Regions from separate parts of the Agrobacterium sp. 6Ca8 genome, predicted to be linked through region 3. Evidence: riboswitches for the same ligand, from Rfam matches in the RefSeq annotation. Region 3 holds a riboswitch; each other region holds the start of a gene.
The links. Region 3 has a riboswitch for thiamine pyrophosphate ahead of thiB (thiamine ABC transporter substrate binding subunit). Riboswitches for the same ligand answer to the same signal wherever they lie in the genome.

Region 1 (3,274 bases), 160 kb from region 3:
GGCGCTCCACAGAAGATGCGAGCTTGCAAGCATGGATTGCGCGGCGATTTCCGCAAAGGGTTTTGGGAATATCTGCACCGCTGGCGCCTCGCCGCGGAACAGGAAACCGTCCGAACAGGTGCCGCGCATGCCGAGTGTGTCCCAGACATGGGTCTTCTCGAGCTTGTACTGATCTTTCAGGAAGATGGTCATCACCTGATCGGCCGGGGCGGCATCCTTGTGGGCGCGCGAGGTGATGAGGATGGCATCCGCATTGCTGCCGTAGGAAATGACGGTGGCGTCCTTCTCCAGCCGGCAGATGTCTCCTTCCACCTCGATTGCGCAGATGGAATTGCGCAGATTGCCGCCGATTCCGCCTTCGGTCGTGGCCGATGCGAGCAGAAGCTGTTCGCTTGCAATGCGGCTCATGAAGCCCGCATGCCATGGGCTTGTCTCGCCGTGTTCCACAAGGCTCGATGCCTTGATGTGGTGCATGGCGAAAATCATCGCGGTTGCCGAACAGGCCTGGCCAAGCCGGGCGCAGATATCGGCGATTTGCTGTATGGATGCGCCTTCGCCACCAAGAGAGGACGGGACCTGAATGCCGAGAAGGCGCTCTTGTCTCAGCGCCTTGACGGCTTCCTCCGGGAAGCGACCGGTGACGTCCACCTCGTCCGCGTGTTTGGCGGCAATTGCTGCGACGCGGCTTGCGCGCGCGGACAGCGTTTCATCCTGCGGCGCAACGGTCACATTCATCAGGCTGCCTCTTTACCATCCAGAATGAGCTTAACGGTGTCTTCAATGGCCTTGATGCTGGCAAAGGACTTGCGGTTCAAGAGGTTGTCGGGGAATTCGATATCGAAAGCTTCCTCGATACCCAGCATCAATTGCACCGAGGCAAAGGAAGAAAGACCTGCCGCATAAAGATCTGCTTCGTTTTCAATCGTATCGACGGGGGTAGGAAGCTGGCCGAATTTTGCCAGTATTTCACGAATAGTCGCATTCATTCCGACTTATCTCCCATGAATTTAACATCAGGATGGTTTGTGCTTATCGTTAATTTGAAAACGATAATATTCGCCTAAACCGTTAGGTTAATTACCACTAACGGCGCTTTTGTTGTTCGTCCACCTTTGCCAGCCATCAGCAGCACCCTTGACAAATGTCGGGCGGTGTTTTCTCTTGTGTCCATTCACCAGGGGTGTCCCGTCAAGGGGCTGAGATTCTGCTTTTATGCGCAGTGACCCGTTGAACCTGATCCAGTTCATACTGGCGTAGGGACGGTGCAAAGACCGAAGGTCGGATTGCGTGTAACTTGCGCTGCCGACGCGTCGGTATTTTCCATCATTCCGGCTCGAACTGGGTCTCCACTGTCAAACTTTGGAGCCTCATGATGAATATCGTTGCCAAGAATATCCCGCTTGTCGTCACAACCGGGCCGCATCCCGCCTCCACGAAAATCCACAAAACCGGAATTTTGCATCCGCATATTCGCGTGCCCATGCGCGAAATCGCCGTCCACCCGACGGCGGGAGAACCGCCGGTCACGGTCTATGATTCTTCAGGCCCCTATACCGATCCATTGCATAACGTTCTGATCGAAAAGGGTCTGCCGCGCCTGCGTCACGACTGGGTTGTAGCGCGCGGCGATGTCGCGGCTTACGACGGTCGGCACGTCAAACCGGAGGATAACGGCTTTGCCACCGGCGAGCGCCTGACGCCTGAATTTGCCATGCGCCACCAGCCGCTGATGGCCACGGAAGGAAAAGCCGTAACGCAGCTTGCCTATGCGCGGGCAGGCATCATCACGCCGGAAATGGAGTTCATCGCCATCCGCGAAAATCTGGGGCGCGAAGCGGCGAAGGAGAAGCTGGCTCGTGATGGCGAGAGTTTCGGTGCACAGATACCCGATTATGTGACGCCGGAGTTCGTCCGTCAGGAAGTCGCATCGGGCCGCGCCATCATCCCGGCCAACATCAATCACCCCGAGCTTGAGCCGATGATCATCGGCCGTAATTTTCTGGTCAAGATCAACGCCAATATCGGCAATTCCGCCGTTACCTCCTCCATGGCCGAAGAGGTGGAGAAGATGGTCTGGGCGATCCGCTGGGGTGCCGATACCGTCATGGACCTTTCGACCGGGCGCAACATCCACAATATCCGCGAATGGATCATCCGCAATTCGCCGGTGCCGATCGGCACGGTGCCGCTTTATCAGGCGCTGGAGAAGGTCAACGGCATTGCCGAGGACCTGAACTGGGAAGTGTTCCGCGATACGTTGATCGAACAGGCGGAGCAAGGCGTGGATTATTTCACCATCCATGCCGGTGTTCGGCTGCATTACATTCCGCTTACCGTCAACCGTGTCACCGGTATCGTCTCACGCGGCGGGTCGATTATGGCCAAGTGGTGTCTGCATCATCACAAGGAAAGCTTCCTCTACGAGCATTTCGACGAGATCTGCGACATCTGCCGTGCCTATGATGTTTCCTTCTCGCTGGGTGACGGGTTGCGGCCCGGTTCGATTGCCGACGCCAACGACGCCGCGCAATTTGCCGAGCTGGAGACGCTCGGTGAGTTGACACAGATCGCATGGGCGAAGGATTGCCAGGTCATGATCGAGGGCCCCGGCCATGTGCCGATGCACAAGATCAAGGAGAACATGGACAAGCAGTTGAAAACCTGCGGTGAGGCGCCCTTTTATACGCTTGGGCCGCTAACGACTGATATCGCCCCCGGTTACGACCACATCACTTCCGGCATCGGGGCAGCGATGATCGGCTGGTTTGGCACGGCGATGCTCTGCTATGTCACGCCGAAGGAACATCTGGGTCTGCCGGATCGTAACGACGTGAAGGTCGGTGTCATCACCTACAAGATCGCGGCTCACGCGGCCGATCTCGCCAAGGGCCATCCGGCAGCACAGGTGCGGGACGATGCGCTGTCGCGTGCAAGGTTCGAGTTCCGTTGGGAAGACCAGTTCAACCTGTCGCTGGATCCGGACACGGCGCGCTCCTTCCATGACGAGACCCTGCCGAAGGAGGCGCACAAGGTCGCGCATTTCTGCTCGATGTGCGGGCCGAAATTCTGCTCGATGCGGATTTCCCATGACATCCGCGCCGAGGCGCAGAAGGAAGGGCTGGAGGCCATGGCCGCGCGCTTCAAGGAAGGTGGCGAGCTTTACATGCCGCTCGCGACCCCGGCAGACGGCCAGTAGCATGCGTGTCCTTGTCAAGGGAACGGGGGTCGCCGGTCTGACGGCGGCCTTCGAACTGGCGCGGCGCGGTGCAACCGT
Region 2 (3,274 bases), on a different replicon from region 3:
CGACATGCTGGTCGCACCAGTGTGGAAGGCGGGGGAGACGCAGCGCACGCTTTACCTTCCGGGCGATGGGGAATGGATGCATCTTTGGAGTGGCGCGCGGTATTTTGGCGGGCACGAGATCACCGTGGAGGCTCCGATAGGCCAGCCGGCTGTGTTCCACCGCGCTGAAACGCCCTTTACTGCGTTATTTGAACAGCTTCGCAATATCGCTTGAAGCATCACCTTCCGGCCATTTCCAAAAAACGCCGCAGATATTGCGGCGTTCAACCGATGCTTTAACAGGCCTCGCTAAAAGGCCATCAGCCCGTCAGGCGTGGTGATGTAATGGCTTTCTTGAACAATGCCGTCATCGCGTCGCTGATGCCCTGGGACGGGCTGACTTCGAAGTACAGGCCCGGGGAAGCGCAGCTCTGCATGCGTGAGCCGATTTCCGCCTGAAAGGGCTTGATCCAGCTATTATACCAGTCATTCGTCGGCAGCGGCAGATAGGTGGTATAAAGCACCGCGATACGAAAACCCTTTTCCTTCAATTTCGTACAGTCTTTGATGTCGATCGGCTCCTGACAGCGGCCTCCCGTCAGTTTTTTAGTACAGGAGGACGGCTTGTAACTGTCGCCCACCCCGTCTGAAACAAAGAAAATAACCTTATCCGGATTTGCCGAGCTTGCGCCCGTGCCCGAACTGCCGACCTTATCTCCAATCTGGATCAGTGCCCGGTCGAAATCTGTTTGCTGGTCGTTGTTGTATCCCTGATAGGGGATTGACATCAGGTTGATTTCACCAGCTTTTTTCTTTGCTGCGTCCAGATCCGAGGTTAGCGAAACGACCTCAAGCAGCTTGGTATCTTCCGCCCGTTCCCCGAAGGTATAGACGGCCATGCGATATTGATTGCTGCTTTTGCGCGTGGACTTTGCCGTGTCCATCAGGCTGGCGGTTGCCTTGGCAACCACGTCGATACGCGTCGTAACCCCGAGTTTCTTGGCCTTGAAGTAATAGCTGTTCGGGTCTGCCACGCCGTCCTTCACGATGTGACAGGCAAAAGCGCATTTATCGCCAGTGTTCGCAACCAGGGTGGCAACATCCGTGGGTGTCGCGCCCACTCCCATGGAGGGCGTATTATCAAGCAGAAGATAGAAATCGCTGAAGGTTTCCGTTTCGTATTTGGCCGTGGCCGTGCCGGCAACCGAAACGAAATCCTTCCCCAGAAGCCCTGAGAGGGTCGTGCTGACCGACGCCTTGAAGCTGACGGACGACTCGACCACATTGCCGTGCTTGATCACCGAGACATCGACAGAGGTAATGGTGTAGTCCGCGTCGCCGCGCTGATTGCCATCGAAGAATGCCCGGGCTTCTTCATTGCCGACGGGAATGACACCGTCCCCCGACATCTTCTTTGCCGCCTGAACACTTGCGGACATATCGGCGACTGCCGCCAGAGCCGCGGAATCCGCCGCCTGCTGCAGATCGGCTTTGACCGACATGCCGCGCGTAATATCGAGCGCCACACCGGCAGCCCCGCACAGAGGCACCATGAGCAGCGCGGTCAGAATGCCAAAATTTCCAGATTTCTCTTGCCAGAAGTTTTTCAAGTTCGCCCCCAACCAATCTGGGAGCTGAAGCTAATACAGCGGAATTGAAAAGCGGTTTCAATAAATAACTAATTTTTGATAAACTTAATATAATAAACAACTAATATGTTCGCGGCAAATTCGCCAATATTCTCGTTAACTTTCAACGTTGACATTACTTCAAAACCCTCCTAGCAAAACAGTCTCTTCCGAGGGGAGCACCTGACGGTGCTGAGATGGCGATGAGCCGGACCCTTGAACCTGATCCGGGTCATGCCGGCGTAGGAACGGAAACTGTAGCGCCTTTGCGTTACTGCCCTTTCTCTTCTCCGCTTTGCCCGGATCTCCGTGATCGCCACAGCTGGAGACCGAACGATGATGATGAAACATCCTTCCCTTCGTATACGGTACGGCTGCGTCTGAGCCCCGGCCGATGCGTGCCTCCCATGCGCTGAAGGGCGTCGTTCTTATTCTGATTGTCTGGCAGCTGGGCATCTGGCTGTTTGCACCGCCCCGCTACATCCTGCCCTCGCCGGCCAATGTTACCGCAGCACTCCTGCGCCAGCCAGCCTTCCTGTTCGGACAGGCCATGGTGACATCAGGTGAAATGGCTGTCGGGCTTGCGGCTGGCATTGCCGCCGGCATTCTCGTTGCCTTTACGATTGCCGCCGTCCCGCGTTTTGGCCGCCTCGTCTGGCCCATGGTTCTCGTGTTGCAGGCATTTCCGGTCTTCGTGCTGGCCCCTATTCTCGTACTCTGGTTCGGTTTCGGCATGGCCTCGAAAGTTGTCATGACGGCGATCATCATCTTTTTCCCCGTCGCTTCAGCCTTCACCGACGGCCTCAACCGCACGGATCGGACAATCCTCGATGCCGCCTCGCTGACGGAGGCGAGCCACTGGCAAATCCTAATCCGGCTGCGTGTGCCGCTGGCGCTTCCCTCACTCATTTCCGGGCTGAGGGTCGCAGCTCCGCTCGCCCCGCTCGGCGCGGTCATTGGCGAATGGGTGGGCGCCTCCGCCGGGCTCGGTTTTGTCATGATCCAGTCCAATGCCCGCATGCAGACCGACACAATGTTCGCCGCCATGACCATCCTCGCCGTCATTGCGGTGCTGCTGCGGCTTGTCGTCGACCGGGCAACGGCCAACCTCGCCCCCTGGGCCAAAGAAACAGACCACGTCATTCCTTTCAAACATTTGCGGAGACTTTCGGCACCATGAAACGAACTCTTCTTTCCCTCGTCGTCGCGGCAGCAAGCGTGCTTTCGCCCGCGCAATCGCAGGCGGCCGACAAGCTTACCGTATTGCTGGAATGGTTCCTGAACCCGGACCATGCCCCGATGGTGATTGCCAAGGAACGCGGCCTTTTCGCCGATGCAGGGCTGGAGGTCGAGTTGATCCCGCCCGCAGACCCATCCGCCGTACCGCGTCTGGTCTCGGCAAAGCAGGCCGATATCGGTGTACACTACCAGCCGAACCTCTATCTCGACCACGATGCAGGGCTGCCGCTCGTCCGTTTCGGCACGCTGGTGGAAACCCCGCTGAACACCGTCACCGTTCTGGCCGATGGTCCAATCAAGAGCCTGAAGGACCTGAAGGGCAAGAAGGTCGGCTTCTCCGTTTCCGGCTTCGAGGATGCGATGCTGAAGCGCATGCTGGAGAAGGAGGGACTGACAAAGGACGATGTTGAACTGGTCAACGTCAATTT
Region 3 (3,274 bases):
GGCAAAAACAAGGGCAGTATTCAAAACACCCTGCCTGCCCCAGATCGTGATGATGCCGAAGGCGCCGACGATGACCGGCAGCCCCATCGGCACAGCCATCAACCTGATAATCCAAATCCGCCCCGGAAAATCCTGTCTGCGGGAGAGCGCAAGCGCCACCGGCAGGCCGAGAACAATGGAAAGAACAGTGGACAACGTTGCCTGATAGAGCGTGAAGCGCAGGATGCGCAGCGTGTAGGCATCCACGATTCCGGTGGCGGATGTGCCGGCATCGAAAGACAGGAGTGCTGATACAGCAAGCGCCATGAACAGGAAAACGGCGGCAAACGCCGCCGTTCCGCCAATGATCGACCATCTGTAGTCGCGACGCAGCATCATGCGCGGGCGTGCCTCTTGCTCAGTTCATGCTCATGGCCGCAAGCCATTCGTCGATCCAGGCCTTGCGGTTCTTCGCCACCTCTTCCGGGTCCATCAGGAAGGTCTTCTGCGGTACGACGAGTTTGGAAAATGCCTCGGGCAGGGGCGTGGACGTTGCCGCGACCGGCATCATCCAGTTGTTTTCCGGAATGGCATCCTGAAATCCTGATGTGAGCGTGAAAGCGAGGAACTGCTTCGCCAGTTCCTTGTGCGGCGCGTTTTTGAGAAGGCCGGAAACCTCGATCTGGATGTAATGCCCCTCGGAAAAACCCGCGGCCTGATAGCGATCCGTCTTTTCCGAGACCATGTGATAGGCAGGCGACGTGGTGTAGGAGAGCACCATCGGCACCTCACCCTTGGTGAAAAGGCCATAGGATTCCGACCAGCCCGGCGTGACGGTGAGAATGCGCTTCCGGAGCTTCGCCCAGGCTTCCGGTGCCTTGTCGCCGTAAACGGACTTCACCCAGAGCAGCAGGCCAAGCCCCGGCGTGGAGGTGCGCGGGTCCTGAATGGCGATTTTCTGTGAAGGATCGCCGTCCACCAGATCCTTCAGGCTCGTCGGCGGATTTTTTATCGTCTGCGTGTCATAGACAACGGCGAAATGACCGTAGTCGTAAGGGACGAAAATGTCGTCCTTGTAACCGCCCGGCACCTTGGCCGCCGATGCATCGATACCGCTGATATCGAAGAGGCCGGTCTGTTTCGCTTCCGCGACCAGATTGGTGTCGAGACCAACAACGACATCCGCCTTCGACGCCGCCCCTTCAAGCTTCAGGCGGTTGAGCAGCGCCACGCCATCCGCCACACCGACGAAATTGACCGTGCAATCGCACACTTTCTCGAAGGCCTCTTTCACCTTGGGGCCGGGACCCCATTCGGAAACGAAGCTTTCATAGGTGTAGACGGTCAGTTCCTGTCTGTCCTGAGCAGTGGCAAGACCGGGCAGAAACAACGAAACGGCAACGAGGGAATTCAGGAAAAGACGACGGCGCACGGGTATCTCCTCAAAAAACGAAAAGGGAAATAGCCGCTTGCCTTAAGCCGTCTAATCCCTCCGCCGGTATGAACCGGATCAGGTTCTTCGGGTTGGCAAGCCTCTCAGCCTTTTGCACGCAAGCACAAAAGACACCCCGTTAGATCAAGATGATGATGTAGTCCCGCTGTCTCTGATTGGCAAGATGGCTGCCGTCAGGCCTGCTGCACCATGTGCACCAGTTCCCAGACATGGCCGTCGGGATCCTGAAAACTACCGGCATACATGAAACCGTGATCCTGAACCGGTTTCCAGCTGCTGCCACCCGAGGCGAGCGCCGTTTCGATCATCCGGTCGATTTCCTCACGGCTTCCCGCTGTGAGACAGGTCAGGACCTCGGTGCTGCGTGTGGCGTCGGCGATATCGCCATTGATGAAATCGCGAAAACGCTCCTCCTGAAGAAGCATCACGAAGATGTTCTCCTCAACGATCATGCAGAGCGTGCGGTCATCCGAATATTCCGGATTGAAGGTGAAACCGAGAGCCGTGAAGAAGCTTCTCGATGTCTCGATATTCTTGACCGGCAGATTGACGAAGATCATGCGCATTTTCTGAACTCCTCCGAACCCGCACAGGAAACGGCAATTCCGCCTCCCTGTCAAAGGTGGATGAGACCTCAGTCAAGAAATCGCGACCAAGTCACCCTTCAATTTCCTCGCGCAGCATCTCCAACTCCAGCCATTCCTCTTCCATGGCTTCGAGCTTTTCGCGCAGCTTCGTCATTTCCTGCGCCAGCGTATTGAAGGTAGCCGGGTCCTTGGTGAACAGATTGGGATCGGCCATACGCTGCTCACGCTTGGCGATTTCGCCCTGCGCCTTCTCCATTTCCTTTGGAAGGTTTTCGAGCGCAAATTTTTGCTTGAAGGAAAGCTTGCCCTTGGCCTTTGAGGGGTCCTGCGACGCGGAGGCGGAAGGGGCGGTCTTTGCCTTTTCCTGCTTCTCCGCCTTGCGCTTTTCTTCTGCGGCACCCTTGCGTTGCGCCATCATGTCCGAGTAGCCGCCGGCATATTCGATCCAGCGTCCATCCGGCTGGTCCGGATTGGCGGGCGCGATTGTGGAGGTGACGGTACGGTCGAGGAAATCGCGGTCGTGGCTGACGAGAATGACCGTGCCGGAAAAGCCCGCAACGATTTCCTGCAACAGATCGAGCGTTTCGATATCGAGATCGTTGGTCGGCTCGTCAAGGATCAGCAGGTTGGTAGGCCGCGCCAGAATGCGCGCAAGAATAAGACGGGCGCGCTCACCACCGGAGAGGTTGCGGATGGGCGTGCGGGCCTGTTCCGGCTGGAACAGGAAGTCCTTCATGTAACCCGTCACATGTTTCAACTCGCCATTGACCAGCAAATTGTCGCCGCGACCGTCGGTGAGGTAATGAGCGAGCGTATCGTTTGGATTGAGATCTTCACGCTTCTGGTCAAGCGTCGCGATTTCCAGATTGGTGCCGAGCTTTACCGTGCCGCTATCGGGCTGAAGCTGGCCGGTCAGCATCTTCAAAAGCGTTGTCTTGCCGGCACCGTTCGGCCCGACGAGACCGATGCAATCACCGCGATGCACCCGTAGCGAAAACGGCGCGATGATCACGCGCTCGCCGTAAGACTTGGTGATTGCGTCTGCCTCGATGACCAGTTTGCCGGATTCCCGCACCTCCGCAGCCGTCGCCTGCACGCTCCCCTGCGGTCCCTTGTGGCCGCGATAGTCCGCACGCATTGCCTGAAGCTCGCCCACGCGGCGCATGTTGCGCTTGCGTCTCGCGGTCACGCCGTAACGCATCCAGTGTTCTTCACGCTCGATGGCCTTGCCGAGCTTGTGCTGCTCCAGCTCTTC

Region 1: linked by a shared signal. The riboswitch ahead of thiC (phosphomethylpyrimidine synthase ThiC) and the one ahead of thiB (thiamine ABC transporter substrate binding subunit) in region 3 are both predicted to bind thiamine pyrophosphate.
Region 2: linked by a shared signal. The riboswitch ahead of ACZ5A6_RS17265 (ABC transporter permease) and the one ahead of thiB (thiamine ABC transporter substrate binding subunit) in region 3 are both predicted to bind thiamine pyrophosphate.

The regions. Positions count from the first base shown of each region.
Region 1 covers NZ_AP026433.1:2,298,532-2,301,805, reverse strand. The annotation lists gene ACZ5A6_RS11365 (acyl-CoA dehydrogenase family protein) at 1-735, opposite strand, end outside; gene ACZ5A6_RS11360 (acyl carrier protein) at 735-986, opposite strand; TPP riboswitch at 1,167-1,278, shown strand; gene thiC (phosphomethylpyrimidine synthase ThiC) at 1,373-3,196, shown strand; gene thiO (glycine oxidase ThiO) at 3,198-3,274, shown strand, end outside.
Region 2 covers NZ_AP026434.1:668,993-672,266, reverse strand. The annotation lists gene ACZ5A6_RS17275 (alpha-glucosidase) at 1-214, shown strand, start outside; gene ACZ5A6_RS17270 (TadE/TadG family type IV pilus assembly protein) at 300-1,589, opposite strand; TPP riboswitch at 1,771-1,873, shown strand; gene ACZ5A6_RS17265 (ABC transporter permease) at 2,002-2,787, shown strand; gene ACZ5A6_RS17260 (ABC transporter substrate-binding protein) at 2,784-3,274, shown strand, end outside.
Region 3 covers NZ_AP026433.1:2,459,373-2,462,646, forward strand. The annotation lists gene thiP (thiamine/thiamine pyrophosphate ABC transporter permease ThiP) at 1-378, opposite strand, end outside; gene thiB (thiamine ABC transporter substrate binding subunit) at 398-1,411, opposite strand; TPP riboswitch at 1,450-1,560, opposite strand; gene ACZ5A6_RS12080 (VOC family protein) at 1,606-1,998, opposite strand; gene ACZ5A6_RS12085 (ABC-F family ATP-binding cassette domain-containing protein) at 2,090-3,274, opposite strand, start outside.